Regions from separate parts of the Paenibacillus sp. FSL K6-2441 genome, predicted to be linked through region 1. Evidence: riboswitches for the same ligand, from Rfam matches in the RefSeq annotation. Region 1 holds a riboswitch; the other holds the start of a gene.
What was found. Region 1 has a riboswitch for cyclic di-AMP ahead of NSQ80_RS00575 (C40 family peptidase). Riboswitches for the same ligand answer to the same signal wherever they lie in the genome.
Positions count from the first base shown of each region.

Region 1 (5,225 bases):
GAAGTACCGGTTTAAGCACCCAACGACCGCCGACTTCCAACGGGTGGTTGAGCAAGTGACCAGCCGCAGCTGGAAAGAGTATTTTCAGCAATACGTCTATGACGGGAAAATGGCGGATTTTGCAGTGGAAAAAATTCAGATCACTCCGATCAGCCAAGAAGGCGGCCGGATTTACGAGTCGAACGTAGTCTTTACCCGCAAAGGGGCAACCCACCCGAAGGTTCCGCTGCTGTTTACCTTCACCGATGGTCACACCGTACGCAAGCAATGGAACGGGGAAGATACTCGCCTCGAGATCAAGATGCAATATAAAGCACCGCTGGCATGGGTTCAGATCGATCCGGATTACACCTTAACGGTGGAGAACCTTCACATCAACAACTATCTGAAAGCGGAAGTCCCTGAAACCACGCTGTCCCGCTCCAATATGAGCGTCACCAAGCTGCTTGAAGCGATCCTTGGGGGACTTCTGTGGTAAACCTAGGTCCATACTTCTATAAGGAGGGAAAGAAATGAGTTTCGTTCGTTTGGGGTGGACTGCCCTGAAAAGCCAATTTCCCTCGGTCATCATCTTGTTTCTGTACCAGCTGCTGTGGGGATTGTTCTTGTACCGGTTGGTCGATACCGCGGTAATGGCGCTGCTGCAACGATATCCTGACCCGCCGCCCACTGCGCTGTCGAAACTACTGTTCTTGCTTGAGGGACAAATGAATTTATGGAGCAATCCCGAGGTTCGGCTGTATTGCTGGCTGCTGGCAGGGATGGTCGTCCTGCGCATGATCTTGACTCCGTTGATCCAAGCCGGAATCTTCTACGGCTTCACACCGGCCGATCACCGCAGCCCGGGGTTCCCCCTGTTCCGAGGGATGAAGGAATTTGGCAAACCGGTGATTCTGTTTTACGCGATGGAGCTCGTGCTTACCTTGCTGCCCGCCTTCTGGATTGTACCGAGGCTGCTGTCGCTCTGGCCGGGACTCACCGGGATGGAAATCCCGATGGCAACCTGGCTCACCGGGCTTGGTCTGATTCTTGGCTGGTTCATCTACGGCTGGTTCATCCGGCAGTGCCTGTTATTTGTCCAGTTCGGCTACCTGTTTAAGGCCGGGGTTTGGAATTCCCTGCTGGTTTGCTTCCGAACCCTCTTGCAGGGCATCTCCATCTCGTTGATTCTCGGGGCTTTTGGCCTGATCCTCTTCCTTCTGTTCGGAACCGCATCTTGGGTTTGGACGGGGATGCTGGCCCTGATCCTGCAGCAGGCTTATCCCCTCTTCCGCTGCACGTTTAAGGTCTGGAAGATCGCCTCTCAATTTCATCTTTGGCAGTCAAAGGCACAAAAAAGTTAAAATTTTTTAACTCCTCAAAAACCCCGTAACAACAAGGCCTTCGCCGTTTGGCGAAGGCCTTCAGTCCTATTTCCCCTCTTAATCTTGTGAATTAGGCATTGCCAAAAGATACCTGACTTTGTTACAATAACAGCAACGCAATTTCAGTAACAGTTTTGTAATTATTTTTGTCATCTTTGGCAGGAGATTGGTGCCGGATGTCAAATAAGAAATGTCAGGTGTGAAAAACAAAGCCGAATTCCCTTCACCAGGGAAACGGGGGAACCACTTTGGGTGAATTGATCTCGCTTTAGAGGGATCATAGGGAACCTTCAACCGAATCCTTAAGCTAACCTCGTAGGCATTGGAAGGAGCATAACTTCTTGAAGAAGCGTTTGACGGTAGCAGCAGTAAGTTTTGCCATGCTTTTCACCATTGGAACTGGCAGCGTTTTCGCCGATTCCAAACTGGACAGCGTCATCGGCGGCGCGCTCGGAAGCAGCTATGTTGCGGGCGGAACCACAACCGACGGGTTCGACTGTTCTGGATTTACGATGTACGTCTTCTCGAAGATCGGCATCAAGCTGCCTCACCAATCCGCATCCCAATACAAAATGGGAACTGCGGTTGACAAGAGCGAATTGATCGAGGGCGATTTGGTCTTCTTTAATACTTCCGGTAAAGGCGTTTCTCATGTCGGCATCTACGTCGGCGACGGCAAATTTGCTCATGCCTCCTCCTCCAAAGGTGTAGTCATCAGCAAATTAAGCGAGAAGTATTACGTCGAGCGTTACGTTGGAGCGAAACGGATCATGAGCAACGACAAGTATGAAGATGTGACCGGTGAAATTGCTGAACACGATGATGTTCAATAAGAACTCGCTACGAAGCCCGTGGGGATGTTGATAACAACGTCTCTGCGGGTTTTTTCCTTGTCTTCCCTTCTCCCTAGCCCCAGTCCCTTAGGAACCATTACCCACGAATCGCCTCGCGAAAACAGGCCAATAGAAGCGTTTTTTTTCGACAAACTTGTCAACTCTGGACGCCTTTGGTAAAATGAACAACGTAAATGGTAACAACTTTGTAATTATTGTTGTAACTGTTTCTGTGCAAGATCTTGGGTGCAATCTACAATGAAACTGCCGAATTCCCACGCACCCGGGAAGCGGGGGACCCACCATAGGGTGAATTGATTTTCGCTATAAAGGTAACAGCTCCCAAACTAATAACTACCATTTCAATCAAGGTTACTTACCTCTATAGCAAATCATAGGGAACCTTCAACCGAATCCATAAGCTAACCTCGTAGGCCTTGGAAGGAGTAAGACATCTTGAGAAAGACTTTGACAGCAGCGGTAACGAGTTTAGCCCTCCTATTTACCTTGGGGGCAGGTAGCGCCTTTGCCGACTCCGCAAAAGCCGAGACAACGACGCTATCCAGTATCGTCGATTCCGTGTACGGGACGCCTTATAAATTCGGAGGCACCACGACAGCGGGATTTGATTGCTCCGGATTTACCCGGTACGTCTTCAGCAAGATGGGCATCAAGCTGGCGCGTGTGTCCGCCGCCCAGTATAAGCAAGGCACACCGGTACCCAAGAGCGAGCTTCAAGCTGGGGATCTCGTCTTCTTCAAGACGACGGGGACGGGCAAAGTATCCCATGTCGGTGTTTACATCGGCAACGGTGAATTCGCTCACGCGTCCTCATCCAAGGGCATCCGGATCGACAAGTTAAGCAATAGTTATTACCAGAACCGCTACGTTGGCGCGAAGCGAGTTCTCAGTAAATACGGTTATTCCGTCTACGCTGCGGAATCGTAATCCATTGATCTATCGGTTTCATCCTGTTCATCATCACTTACTCGCCGCAGGCCGGGTTCCTGTTAGAACCGCCTTGCGGTCTTTTTTTATCTGCACCCTTATCTATATAACGAAACAGCCCGGAAAAAGGTTGCCACAAAGCTAAAAATCCCGCGCAAATCTCACAATTTCCCGAAGGGGGGGCAAAAACCTTTACAAGCTGCGTAATTCCGGCTATTGTGAGGATAATGGAACAATTACGACGGACTTTCCTTTAACAAAGGAGGGGCAATATGGACCAATCGATGTCTCCGTTTCGTATCGTGCCGATGGAAGAAGCCCATGGCGCGGAAATTTGCACCTGGCGTTACGATTCTCCTTACGACATCTACAGCTGGCTGCCTTGGGAGCAAATGAAAGCGCTCGACGTGGAGTTTGGGAACCCGGCGATCCGCGCCGAACAGTATGTCTCCGTGTTGAATGCAAAGGGCGAGCTTGCCGGCTTCGCACAGTACTTCCCGATGGAAGGAGTCACCCGGCTTGGCATCGGCATGAAGCCCGAGCTATGCGGCCATGGGCTGGGCAAGCAGTTTGTGAGGACCATCGTGGAGGAAGCCCGGCGCCGTAAGCCGGAAAACCAGATTGACCTTGAAGTGCTGACCTGGAACACCCGGGCGATCCGGGCCTACCAGAAGGCTGGGTTTGTCATCACGGATCTGTACGAGAAGATGACGCCTGGCGGGGTGTCCAAACCGTTTTATTGCATGGTTCATAAGGGGCTGCCTGAATAAAGGCACGCCCCTTTTTATGTCCTGTTTTGATTAAGACTATGACTTATGGCACACAATTTAATGAAAACGGATCATTTTTGTTCCTAATTTGGACACAAAGACTATGATCAACCCGCGTGTTCCGTTATAATGGATAGGTAGCATACATAGGAGGGGCGATTGAAATGCAAAAGTGGATCATGAGCGGTTTGTTCGTCATCGCAGGCGCTTTAGCCCTAGTATTGATGTTCACCTTGCCAAGCCGGGAAGAGGCTGAGCAAGAAGCCAAGCCGCAAATGCCTGAAATCACCATGAACGCAGAACAAGCCGAAGCCATCGTCAAAGCAAATTGCATCTCCTGCCACGGTGATACATTGCAAGGCGGAGCGGGCCCAAATCTGCAGAAGATCGGCTCGGAATTGACGGCAGAACAACTGTATTCCATCATCACTAAAGGGAAGGGCGGCATGATGCCTTCTTTTAAGGATCGCTTAAAGGAAGAGGAAATTGCGAACGTCGCCATGTGGCTTGCGGAGAAAAAATAAAAGCACGAAAAAGCACGACCGCCGGGAATTTACGTTCCCGGCGGTCGTTTTGTTACCCCTATAGTTTCGATCATGCTCTGATTTGGTTAATCCCCTGACCGCATCTTTTCGTAGGCCTCGTTATATTGCTGCGCCTCCTTGATGTCGACGGCCGTAATGCCGCCTTCCTCCCAAGAGGTCAAACGGAGCGTTACCGTTTTATAGTCGATCGTGATAAAGGGATGGTGGTTAAATGCTTCCGAGATCGCTGCTACCTCATCAACAAATGCGATTCCCTTCATAAAGTTGGAAAACGTATATTTACGAAAAATCCATCGTCCTTCCTCTAGTTCCCATCCTTCCAGTTTTTCCAAATGCGCTTCTACTTCTTGCGGTGTAAACGGCATTATTCTTCCTCCCGTTCTCTTCAAGAACTCCTGTATATGTAAGTTTCCTCGTCACGCACCAGGATCTGAAGTTTGATTTGTCCTAGCTTCGTCTCCAACTATTGTATTCTCAAACCCCTGCCTTCATGCTTATCGCCATTGGACGGTACAGCGGCAGCAACAGTATCCGGTCATATCAAGGATACGGAGGTCAATTCGGAATCCCCAATCAGGATATTGATGCGATGTCCTTCGGGATCATAGATCACGATCGCACTGCCTACCTCAATCATCGGCTCCGAGCCCAACCCAAAGAATAAATCCTCCGCCAGAGCTTCAAGCACCTCGCCTCGATCCGTATCCGATAACCCTTCCCATTCCGAGGGCTCCATTTCGAAGAAAAGATAGCTATCTTGAATCC
Region 1 is NZ_CP150174.1:127,466-132,690, reverse strand. Features, by position in the region: gene NSQ80_RS00590 (M1 family metallopeptidase) at 1-478, shown strand, start outside; gene NSQ80_RS00585 (hypothetical protein) at 513-1,343, shown strand; cyclic di-AMP (ydaO/yuaA leader) riboswitch at 1,565-1,701, shown strand; gene NSQ80_RS00580 (C40 family peptidase) at 1,706-2,197, shown strand; cyclic di-AMP (ydaO/yuaA leader) riboswitch at 2,453-2,649, shown strand; gene NSQ80_RS00575 (C40 family peptidase) at 2,654-3,145, shown strand; gene NSQ80_RS00570 (GNAT family N-acetyltransferase) at 3,418-3,915, shown strand; gene NSQ80_RS00565 (cytochrome c) at 4,080-4,439, shown strand; gene NSQ80_RS00560 (4a-hydroxytetrahydrobiopterin dehydratase) at 4,526-4,825, opposite strand; gene NSQ80_RS00555 (hypothetical protein) at 4,996-5,225, opposite strand, start outside.

Region 2 (5,225 bases), 2.2 Mb from region 1:
TAAAGGCATAGGAAAGGCGCTTGAACTTGGGACGCACAGCGACCTCCCAATAGTCGAACATGCGATCATGGGCCGTTTTTTCCATCGGCAGCTCCTGGTAGGTTCCCGTCCAATCGTATTTGTCCCCGGTCATCGCAACAACCTGTTCCACATCATCCCGTTTGGTCCGGATGCGAAGATGGATCGTGGTTGAATCATAGGCATACGCCCATTTATCCCGGGGCACATGGTAGAGCGCTTCAAGCAGCACGGATTGGCGCCTCCTCTCGTAAATTCGCTAGGGATGGTGATGATGTTCATTATTCCCCAAGGCAGCAAGGAGCATGAACCCAATGTGAAACATAATTCAGGATTGAATTGACCAAAGTATGATAAATAGGGATTTGCGAGGTTCAATAGGGCAGATCTGTGAAAACTTTTGTATATCATGAAAATTGTTTTGCATATATATGCATTCTGATTTATAATTAGCCCAGTAATCATCATCGAGTGTAATAAGTAAAGCAGAATAGGAGAGAAAAGCATGAAAAAATGGGGCATGTTATTCATAGCGGTCTTGATGGTAACCATGGTGCTGGCCGCTTGTGGTCAGGAAAAAAATAACAGCGGCAACGCGGCAAACAACGCCGGCCAAGCCGCGAACCAAAATGAGACTCAAGCGGGCGGAGACCAAACCGAACCGGCTAAGAAACTGATCGTAGGGATGAGTGCGGACTTCCCGCCGTATGAATTCCACATTAAGAACGACAAAGGCGAAGACGAAATCGTTGGTTTCGACGTAGAAATCGCTAAGGAAATCGCTAAGGATCTGGGCGCTGAGCTGGAGATTAAAGACTTGAAATTCGATACGTTGCTGAACGAGCTGTCGAGCGGACGTGTGGATCTCGTCATTTCTGGACTCAGCCCAACTCCAGAACGTGCTGAACAAATCGACATGTCGCAAATTTACTACAAAGCGGAGCAAGCTGTGGTGACTCGTGAAGCGGACAAAGACAAGTTCAGCACAATGGAATCGCTGGAGGGCGCGAAAATCGGCGTTCAACAAGGTTCCATTCAAGAAGAAATGGCGAAGGAAATTCCGAATGCCAAACTAACCTCGCTGGCTAAAATCAATGACATCATTATGCAGTTGAACTCCAACCGTGTAGATGCTGCTATTTTGGAAGGTCCTGTCGCAGAATCGTTCGTTAAGAACGTTAAAGGCCTGGTCATCACCGATGCCAAGCCGGTAACTGAGGATGAAGGCTACGTGATTGGCATTAAGAAAGGCAACCAAGAGCTGTTGGATCAAGTGAATAAGACGCTCGATCGCTTGATTAGCGCAGGCAGCATCGATCAATTCGTTGCCGAAGCTAGCGAACTGGCCGAAAAATAATCACGATATCCATCCACAGAAAATAGCGAAGCTTTCGCTATTTTCTGTTTTTTTGCTTAAGGGTTTAAGGTAAAGGAGGAGGAAGGAAGGCGTTATGGACTTAATTTCAATGTTTATGGAATACCGCAGTTACTTCTTGGCCGGTGTTCAGTATACCCTACTCTTGGCAGCGATCAGCGTGATATGCGGCTTCTTTCTTGGTTTGTTGATCGCACTATTGCGCATGTCGCCATGGGGGATCCTACGGTTTCTGGGGCATGTGTGGGTTGAATTTCTGCGTGGCACCCCAATGATGGTACAGCTGTTGATTATTCACTACGGGTTCGCATTTATGTTTGATATTAATTTCACCCCGATTCAGTCAGGTGCGATTACATTGTCCATTAACAGTTCGGCTTATTTGGCGGAAATTTTCCGTGCCGGCATTCAAGGTGTCGATCGGGGACAAGGGGAAGCGGCCCGTTCCTTGGGGATGACCAAAGGGATGGCTATGCGCCATATCATCATTCCGCAGGCGATCAAATCGGTGCTTCCCGCGATTGGCAACGAGTTTATTACGATCATTAAAGAATCGTCGATCGTATCGATCATCGGTACGGCCGAGCTGATTTATCAAGCACAGTCCGTCGTGACGATTACGTACGATGGGATGACGCCTTATTTGATCATCGCCATTATGTACTTTATTCTGACATTCACGCTGTCTCGGATTTTGGGCGTGTTCGAAAGGAAGTTGAAGACCAGTGATCACCGTTAAAGGTTTGCATAAAAAATTCGGCCAACTCCATATTTTGCGCGGGATCGATCTGGAAATCTCCAAAGGCGAAGTTGTCGTCGTCATCGGTCCTAGCGGGTCGGGGAAAAGTACGTTTCTCCGCTGCCTGAACCTGTTAGAGGTTCCGACCGAAGGGGAGATCACCTTTGAAGGCGCTTCGATCACCGCCAAGGGACATGACATCAATAAAACCCGCGAGAAAATGGGGATGGTGTTCCAGCACTTTAATCTATTCCCGCACAAGACCGTGATCGACAACATTACGCTCGCGCCGATTCGCGTGAAGAAGCTCGATAAAGGCAAAGCGGAAGCGATCGCCATGGACCTGCTTCGCACGGTTGGACTGGAGGATAAGCGGGACGCCTATCCGGCGCAGCTCTCCGGCGGACAGAAGCAGCGGATTGCGATTGCCCGCGCATTGGCTATGGAGCCGCATGTGATGCTGTTTGATGAACCGACGTCGGCCCTGGACCCGGAAATGGTCGGAGAGGTGCTTGACGTTATGAAGAACCTGGCTGAACGGGGAATGACGATGGTTATCGTTACGCATGAGATGGGATTTGCCCGTGAGGTTGGCGACCGCATCCTGTTTATGGATCAAGGTGTCATTCTGGAGCAAGGTACGCCGCAAGAGGTGTTTGGGGCGCCGAAGCATCAGCGTACGCAGGATTTTTTAAGCAAAGTATTATAAATCTTAAGGACCGTCCGAGCTTCCATTCGGGCGGTTTTTTGTCCTCCGATGGATCGAACGTACGATCTAAATTTACACTCTTTTTACCTTTGAACACAAAAATGTAACCAGTCCAATCAAGCAATTCCGCCGTTTGGTGGGATTTACCTGACCTATTGGTTACAAAATTGTGATATATTAAGTAGGCCGAAACCTGAACTTGAGGTGCGGGGGACGAAAGATGAAAACAGGGGCTGCCTAGCTGACTGTTTTCTTGGGGTGAAGCGTATCGAAGCGATGCGCCGGGAATGATCCTTTTTCCCGAATCCGACAACTAACTCCGCAGGCGCAGTAAAAAGGAGGGCAATTCATTTGAATACTCGTATTTGGTCTAAAATTGCAGCAACGGCGCTGATCGCCGCAAGCCTTACGATTCCGATGCAGACGACTTCCGTCCATGCAGACGCGGTACATAAAGCCGTGGAAGGAGATACTTTTTATCTTCTTGCCAAAAAATATGGCGTAGATATGAATAAGCTCATGGCTGCCAACCCATCCATCAATCCGAAAAATATTTACGCTGGTTTAAAAATCACCATTCCGGGAGTTCAAACCCAAACGACGGGAGTTGCTTCCGCTGCTCCGGCGAAGAAGGAGAGCGCAGCTACGACAACTGCTTCCGCTTCCAAGCTCAAGGTCATGTCTACCGGGAACGTGGTTGAAGCATGGGGGAAAACCTTTACTTACTCGAAAACGATCAATGTGAAAGCATCGGCGTATTCGGCATCAGCTAGTGAGAATGGAAAATGGGGCGCGGTTGACTACTTCGGCAACCCGCTGAAGCTTGGTACCATCGCTGTTGATCCGAATGTCATTCCGATGGGCACAAAGGTGCTGGTGACCGGCCACAACCATGACGGTCTGCCGGATCAGGCTTTTGTAGCTACGGCCACCGATCAGGGGGGCGCAATCAAGGGTAACCGGATTGATATCTTTATTCCCGGCAGCGCAGCAAATGCGAAATCGTTTGGTTTCCAAGATGTGACGCTTTACGTATTAAATTAAACACCTTGTTTAAAAAAGTCGGTCAGAATGTATCCTGGCCGACTTTTTGTGCTTGCTGGCGAAGTGCCTGATTTTCAGAAGATTCCCAATACATCAGCGGTATTTGGTCGTATGCAGCAGCTCGGAAAGATCAACGAATTGATACCCCTGTGCCTGCAAGGCGTCGATGATCTTCGGCAAAGCCTGGATGGTGCCGGTTAAGTCGGAGCCAACGCCGCCGCCTGAGTGCTGAAGGATGATCGAGCCGGGCCCCGCCGTGCGCATCACGTTGGAGATCACTTTGTTCTTGTCGATCCCTTTCCAATCCTGTGAATCCACATTCCAATTGACGAGGGTGTAGCCGTTCTTTTTCGCCCATTGAACCTGTTCTTCCTTGATTTCTCCATAAGGCGGCCGAATCAGCTGGGGACGGTATCCAACGACGTTCTGGATAATTTTCTCCGTGCGTAAAATCTCGCTCTGGAACTGCTTAATGGAGCGGTTGCGGAAGTTCGGATGATTAAAGGAGTGATTGCCGATGAGATGGCCTTCGTGATGCATCCGCCGTAACAGGCCGGGAAACTTCTTAGCCCGTGCACCAACAACAAAGAAGGTGGCTTTGACCCCTTTCCGGTGAAGCACGTCCAAAATTTGCGGCGTAAACCGCGGATCCGGACCATCATCGAAGGTCAGTGCAATCTGCTTCACCTCCGGCCCCCGGAAGATGAAGGTTTCTGAATATTTGCGCCGCAGCTCACCAAGATCTGCCGGCTTGGCACCTGCGGGCACGAGTGCCGCCTTCTTGTCCGCCTGGTCCCCCTGAGATTCTGGCCCTCTGTTTTCGAGATCCAGTGCGGCGGCTTTGACGGGATAAAATTCCGTCCCGCCCACCATGATCAGAGAAGCGGTCATGCAGCAGACCAGAGCATTCTTAAGCTGAATAAGCAATTTGAAGTCCCCCTTCAACCCAAAACTGTACATGTTCTCTAGTATCCCCTAACTTTTTCAGATCATGATGGATTGTGAAAAATTGCGCTGATTTCCTCTCATGATTCGCTGTGAGAGATGTCACAGACGATCCCGCTAAAAAATTGCATCCTTTGATGAAGTGTAATCAAATGGGGTGGGGTGAACATATGGCAATCGTAGTGGCTAACGAGGAAATATCACCAGGGGTGTTCAAACTGTCCGTACAAGGGCGATTTACGGGAAAAATGGGGCAATTCTACATGTTGCGTGCAGGAGAACGCTATCCGTTACTGTCCCGACCGATCAGTATCTTTGATCTCGAAGAGGATCGGCTGGATTTCTTGATCCGGGTTGCGGGGGTAGGTACGACCCGGTTATCTGAACTGAAGCAA
Region 2 is NZ_CP150174.1:2,366,889-2,372,113, reverse strand. Features, by position in the region: gene NSQ80_RS10760 (alpha-glycosidase) at 1-250, opposite strand, end outside; gene NSQ80_RS10755 (transporter substrate-binding domain-containing protein) at 524-1,375, shown strand; gene NSQ80_RS10750 (amino acid ABC transporter permease) at 1,470-2,132, shown strand; gene NSQ80_RS10745 (amino acid ABC transporter ATP-binding protein) at 2,119-2,841, shown strand; cyclic di-AMP (ydaO/yuaA leader) riboswitch at 3,016-3,184, shown strand; gene NSQ80_RS10740 (3D domain-containing protein) at 3,259-3,885, shown strand; gene NSQ80_RS10735 (polysaccharide deacetylase family protein) at 3,979-4,812, opposite strand; gene NSQ80_RS10730 (dihydroorotate dehydrogenase electron transfer subunit) at 5,001-5,225, shown strand, end outside.
Region 2: linked by a shared signal. The riboswitch ahead of NSQ80_RS10740 (3D domain-containing protein) and the one ahead of NSQ80_RS00575 (C40 family peptidase) in region 1 are both predicted to bind cyclic di-AMP.